Regions from separate parts of the Cellvibrio sp. PSBB023 genome, predicted to be linked through region 1. Evidence: predicted binding sites of a transcription regulator. Region 1 holds the regulator's gene; the other holds the start of a gene.

Evidence for each region. The regulator FNR, encoded in region 1, switches genes on or off when oxygen is low (the NO sensors DNR and NnrR bind a similar motif). The targets are predictions, from matches to a motif close to TTGATNNNNATCAA.
Region 2: the regulator FNR is predicted to act here: its motif matches at 1,710-1,723, upstream of ccoN (cytochrome-c oxidase, cbb3-type subunit I).

What each region holds. Positions count from the first base shown of each region.
Region 1 covers NZ_CP019799.1:795,578-799,006, forward strand. Annotated here, with positions in the region: gene B0D95_RS03580 (SirB2 family protein) at 21-398, opposite strand; gene B0D95_RS03585 (DUF4202 domain-containing protein) at 438-1,034, opposite strand; gene fnr (fumarate/nitrate reduction transcriptional regulator Fnr) at 1,053-1,811, opposite strand; gene B0D95_RS03595 (cold-shock protein) at 2,204-2,410, shown strand; gene glk (glucokinase) at 2,494-3,429, opposite strand, start outside.
Region 2 covers NZ_CP019799.1:1,944,745-1,948,173, forward strand. Annotated here, with positions in the region: gene ccoO (cytochrome-c oxidase, cbb3-type subunit II) at 1-80, opposite strand, end outside; gene ccoN (cytochrome-c oxidase, cbb3-type subunit I) at 91-1,548, opposite strand; gene B0D95_RS08625 (argininosuccinate synthase) at 1,813-3,030, opposite strand; gene B0D95_RS08630 (methyl-accepting chemotaxis protein) at 3,298-3,429, opposite strand, start outside.

The sequences.
Region 1 (3,429 bases):
GGCAATTAGTTGCTGTCTAATTAGCCTAAAAACCCCATTGGGCTTTTGGTGATAGCAACGCTGACAATATAAGCAAATACCACTAAGGCATCTACCCAGAGGATTTTTTGCAGGAGCACGTTGCGAACCTTAAATGCGCCAACACCGAGAATGATAAATACAACCAAGCCGATGAGTTTGGCCATAAGCCAAGGATGCTCACCTGGTTTCATCCCCAAACTGACGGCTAATAGGATGCCGCTCACCAGCATGATGGTATTGATAATATGTGGGGCAATTTTCAGCAGTTTTTTGTTCAGTAGTGGTGAATTAATAAATAACAAAACACCACGTACAAAAAATATCAGCAGGGCGAGGGCGACAAACGTTAAGTGCAAGTGTTTAAGGGCTATATACACGGTGTTTTCCTTTTTAATGATGGATGAATCATTGTTGTATTAATTATCAGGGCTCAGCGCTTTGCTGACCAACGTTAGCATCTTGTCATTCAGCGGCAGTGTTAATGCTGCAGTATGACCAGTGGGTGACATTTTATTCCAGGTCTTGCGAATAATATCGATGAGCTTGGCTTCCTCGTGTTTACCGGCAAAATCCTCCAGATAAAACTCGATGAATACCAGGCAAATAACATCCTCAAGGGTTTGAACTTCTTCATCGCGCTTGAGGCTGCGTTTTAGCAGTAGGTCTTTTACCCGTGCAATAACCGCATCTTCATACCCTTGGCTGGCCATAATCTCACCGGCAATATCCCCATGCATTTGTGCCAAATCCAGTCGCCACTTTTTGTAGCCGGTACGATCCATGGGGTAATCGGAGCGAGGGATTTTCCAGCGGCAGATATGTTGGCTGCGTGCCGCCAGTTGTAGGGGGTCAGATGCGTGAGGACAAAACTGCGCCAGTCGTGCGCTCATGCGTTGGCCATAAATCCATTCTTTGGCAACAACCTTGCCATCCACTATTTCAGTATTAGGGTCTTGCAGGTTGGCCGTATCAAAAGCGGCGAGGGTGGCGTCCAGACGTTGGGCGTTAATCATTGTGGATACTCGTGGTGGTTAACAGTGACTGTCGCCGTTGGCGATGTTGCGCAGCTGTTCCATATTGGTAATCAGTACTTCTTTTTTATCAACAGAAATGACCTGTTGTTTTTGTAAGCGAGTAAAAATCCGGCTGACGGTTTCAATGGTCAAACCGAGGTAATTGCCAATATCTGTGCGCGACATGGGTAAGCGGAATGCATTGGCCGATAACTGGCGGCGGCTATTGCGGCTAGATATGCTTAACAGCAGGGCTGCAATGCGCTCCTCGGCACTACTTTTACTGAGCAAGGTAATAATTTGTTGGTCCTGAGTGATTTCGCGGCTCATTAACTGGAAAAAGTGACGCTGCAAATTGGGAATTTGCAAACTCAATTCTTCCATGCGATTAAACGGAATCTCGCATACAGACGCCGTTTCCAGTGCAATGACCGAGTTGGTATAACGGTTATCTGCAATACCGTCCATACCGACAACTTCACCGGGTAAATAAAATCCGGTGACTTGCTCTTCGCCGTTATCACTCAGTGTCAGTGCTTTTACGGCACCCGAGCGAATGGCATAAACGGAGTGGAAGTGATCATTGGCGCGGTAGAGATAATCGCCTTTTTGCAGGGGTTTGCCGCGCTGGATGATGCTGTTCAAGCGATCAATATCTTCAATGTGCAAGCTGATCGGCAAGCAGATAGTGTTTAAACGGCAATTTCCGCAACTAACGCGCTTATCGTGAGGGCAGCTGGAATCCTGGGTTTTTACAATGTGTTGATTAGCTGTCATAAGTCCACCACCTCAAATAAGTGACCATGGCCGCGAAACCTGCGGCAATAGTGTAATAAGCGATTGTTGCAGCTTTAATGGAGGCGGTAAATAGTTGATTTGGCTCAATTGTCCGCGGAATTTGCATTCGGCAGAGGGGAGCTTGCCCTGATGTATGGATATAACTAAAAAGCAGGTGGCTTTCTTAAAAAGCCCTCTTTACTTGGGGCTGACTGAATAATATATTGGTTCGGCTGGCCAGTTAGCAGCATTATTTATGGTAAGTCGCATCGTTGTTCTAGCAGTAAATCTATTAGCACCTCGTTCTGTTTTTCATAAGTAACATCTGAATCCGCCAGCGCAATCCCACTTGGGGTATTCATTTTTATTTTAAGAAAACATCGAGGTTTATTATGGCTAGAAGTACTGGCACCGTTAAGTGGTTCAACGAATCTAAAGGTTTTGGCTTTATTGCAAGCGAAGCTGGTCAGGACGTTTTTGTTCACTACAGTGCAATCAGCGGCTCAGGTTTCAAGACCTTGGCAGAAGGTCAGCGCGTAGAATTTGACGTAAAGCCCGGACAAAAAGGCCCACAGGCTGAAAATGTAGTTGGTCTTTGATCGTATCCTCGCGAACGCAAGAGCAATAAAAAAATCCGCCCGGGTAACCGAGGCGGATTTTTTTATTGTTTACAAATGCTTTGTTATTTCAATGATTCTGTATTGTTGATTAACCATGCAGCAGAACCTACTAGCGCTGCTTTGTCATTCACAATCAAACGAATCGATATGTCACTGACGTAGCCGGTCATTGGCCCCTTATTTTTGTAGCGCTCAAGAAAGTGTGATTCGGGTAATAGATCTACCAGCTTGGGAGTAATCCCTCCACCAATCACTACGCCACCTTTTGCGCCGAGGGAAAGCGCTTTGTCACCTGCGACTTCACCCAGTACGTCACAAAATGTCAACACTGCTTCGCGACAGAGTGGGTCTTGATTGGCAATGCCTTTGGTGCTCACATCGGCTGGTGTATAAGGCTGCGCTTCAACGCCTTCATTGTGCGCCAGGGCTCTGTAGAGTGTTACCAAGCCGCCGCCGGAAAGAATATTCTCCACAGAGACATGGTTCTGCTCTTTCAACAGAAAGGCTTTGATATCCAGCTCTTTTTCATTGGTTGGCGCGAAGCTGGCGTGGCCTCCTTCGGTGGGGATGATTCGCCAGTTGTTTTGGCTAGGCACTAGCGCGGCCATGCCAAAGCCCGTACCTGGCCCCATCACCACAATCGGTGCATCGGCACTGGATTTATGCGAGTCATATAATGTGATGAGTTCATCGTCTTCGAGAAAGGGAACTGCATAGGCAAGTGATGCAAAATCGTTGATCACATGCAGTGTTTTCATGCCCAGTTGATCGCGCAAGCCATCAATTGAAAACTTCCAATTAAGGTTGGTCATCGATGCTTGGCCATTTTCGATTGGACCGGCAATCGCGAGGCATGCATAGGCTGGAATTTCAATGCCAAACTCGCTACAGCAAGCTTTGATCATTGTTGCCATGTCTGGATAGTTGGCACATTTAAGTGTAATTTGGCGTTCTGCTGTGTAATTGACCTTGCCATTTGCGCGATTCTTGTCTGCATC
Region 2 (3,429 bases), 1.1 Mb from region 1:
AAACCACCGAAACTAATGGCGATGACAACAAAAATTGTCATCAAACCGATATTTTTTTCTACTATTTCATGACCTTTCATGGCATTCCCCTTAAACAGCTGGTGCCTGAACAGGCTGGGTAGCGCCCGCAGCAGCTTCCAGTTTGGAAGCTCTTACGGTGCGGTAAGTGTTGTAGGCCATTACAAGCATACCGGTCAGGAAGAAAGCACCACCGATAAGACGCATGATGTAACCACCTTTGCTGAACACCACAGTTTCAATGAAGCTGTAGGTCAAGGAGCCATCGGGGTTAAATGCACGCCACATCAGGCCTTGGCCTATACCGTTGATCCACATGGCTACTACGTAAAGAACAGTACCTACGGTTGCCAACCAGAAGTGCAGGTTGATTAACTTAACGCTGTGCATCTCTTCGCGGTTAAACAGCTTGGGCAACATATGGTACAGCGCACCGATCGAAATCATTGCTACCCAACCGAGTGCACCGGAGTGAACGTGACCAACGGTCCAGTCAGTGTTGTGGGACAAAGCGTTTACATTTTTGATGGCCATCATTGGGCCTTCAAAGGTAGACATACCGTAGAAAGACAAGGCAACAACCAGGAAGCGGAGGGTTGGGTCGGTACGCAATTTATGCCATGCACCCGACAGCGTCATGATACCGTTGATCATACCGCCCCAGCTTGGCGCGAGCAGGATCAAGGACATCACCATACCCAGTGATTGGGTCCAGTCCGGCAGTGCCGAGTAGTGCAAATGGTGAGAACCTGCCCAAATGTACAGAGAAATCAGCGCCCAGAAGTGAACGATAGACAATTGATAAGAATAAACAGGGCGTCCGGCTTGCTTGGGTACAAAGTAGTACATCATGCCGAGGAAGCCTGCAGTGAGGAAGAAACCTACCGCGTTGTGACCATACCACCACTGCACCATCGCGTCGGCAGCACCGGCATAGGCAGAGTAAGATTTGGTCAGGGTCACAGGTACGGCAGCGCTGTTAACAACATGCAGTACGGCAACGGTAATAATGAAGCCACCGTAGAACCAGTTAGCCACGTAGATGTGGGAGGTTTTGCGCTTGACGATAGTGCCAAAGAAAACGGCAGCATAAGCAAGCCATACCAGAGTGATCAGAATATCGATCGGCCACTCCAGCTCGGCGTACTCTTTGGTAGTCGTCATGCCCTGTGGCAGGGTGATTACTGCCAGTACAATCACAGCTTGCCAGCCCCAAAAGGTAAATGGCACTAACCAACCACCAAACAAAGTCGTCTGGCAGGTTCTTTGTACTACGTAATAAGATGTCGCAAACAGAGCACAACCACCAAACGCAAAAATAACCACGTTGGTATGCAAAGGACGCAAGCGGCCAAAGTGTGTGTAGGGTTGCAGCAGGTCATTCAACCCGGGCCAAACCAATTGTGATGCGATAAGTACACCAACGCCCATACCCACTATGCCCCATACAATGGTCATAATGGAGAACTTGCGTACTATATCGAGGTCGTACACTGGAGGATCTCCAGCTACAGTCGCATGACTACCCATAGGACTTTCCTGTTACTTAAGAGAAATGAAATCTTGTTTGTCTCTAACCGTGCTATCTGTCCACACGGAGCTTCACGGCAATCATCAAGCCTATAACCCTACTGAAGGTGCGGCATTTTGCCTCATGTGCGACAGTTTGTCCCACCCTAGTAGCTATCGGATTGATATTTATCAAATTATTTATGCGGATTTAACCTGAGTGCTTTATTCACGCTTGGGAATAAAGCGCCTGCACACATTCAGGTGCGCAGGCATACAGAAAAATTACTTCAATACACGGCCTTTGTTAGCAGCAATACGCATACGGAGTGCATTCAGTTTAATGAAACCTTCCGCATCTTTCTGATTGTATGCGCCTGCGTCATCTTCAAATGTAGCCACTTTTTCATCAAACAAGCTATCCGCTGAGCGACGACCAACAACATGAACAGCACCTTTGTAGAGTTTTACGCGAACTTCACCGTTAACGTACTCTTGTGACTGATCAATCATTGCCTGCATCATCTTACGCTCAGGGCTCCACCAGTAACCGTTGTAGATCATTTCGGCGTACTTGGGCATCAAGCTGTCTTTCAGGTGAGCCACTTCGCGATCGAGGGTGATGGATTCAATTGCACGGTGTGCACGCAGCATAATGGTGCCACCGGGGGTTTCATAACAGCCGCGTGACTTCATGCCAACATAGCGGTTTTCAACGATATCCAAACGACCCACGCCATTCTCACCGCCCACCTTATTAAGATAGGTTAGTACAGTTGCAGGAGACATGCGCTCGCCATTGATCGCAACCACATCGCCTTTTTCGTAGGTCAAATCCAAATAGGTCGCTTTATCCGGTGCAGCTTCCGGTGAAACGCTCCAGCGCCACATATCATCTTCGGCTTCAGTCCATGGATTCTCCAACACACCGCCTTCATAGGAGATGTGCAGCAGGTTGGCATCCATTGAGTAGGGCGACTTTTTCTTTTTGTTGAAATCGACTGGGATATTGTTGCGCTCGCAATAGGCCATCAGGGTTTCACGGGAGGTCAGATCCCACTCACGCCAAGGCGCAATCACTTTGATGCCCGGTTTAAGTGCATAAGCACCCAACTCAAAACGTACCTGGTCATTGCCCTTACCGGTGGCGCCGTGAGAAATGGCATCTGCACCGACTTCATTGGCGATTTCAATCAGGCGTTTGGCGATCAGCGGACGTGCGATAGACGTACCCAGCAGGTACTCGCCTTCATAGATGGTATTGGCGCGGAACATGGGGAATACGAAATCGCGGACAAACTCTTCACGCAGGTCATCGATATATATTTGCTTAACACCCAACGCCTGTGCTTTTGCACGCGCTGGCTCAACTTCTTCGCCCTGACCAATGTCGGCGGTGAAGGTAATAACTTCACAGTTGTAGTTTTCTTGTAACCACTTAACGATTACTGAGGTGTCCAGGCCGCCGGAATAGGCCAACACCACTTTTTTGATAGATGACATGGGGAGCTCCCGCTAAAACTCGTTGACAATTCACAGGGCACGATCACGAGCCACAATCCGCAGACCAGTACCTTCTTGGGCGCGGAATTGTACTCGCAAGTAGATGAAATTCCCACTCTTGCGGCGGCGAAAACCACGGAGAAACAGCAAATTAAATCGCTGGCGGCAAATAGGCAGTCATCACCCAACAGGTTCGCTCATTATGGCCAGTCGCCAAAAACAAAAGCGGCTACCTGGCCGCTTTTGTGGACGCTTTTTGCGCAACGATTACAAGCGGAAAGTAGACACCTTGTCATTCAGGCCACTGGCCAGATCCTGCAAGTCCTTGGCGCGACGCTCACCTTGATTTGCTTCTGTCGCTGAATTGTCGGCCACAGTTTTAATCGCAGTGATATTGGT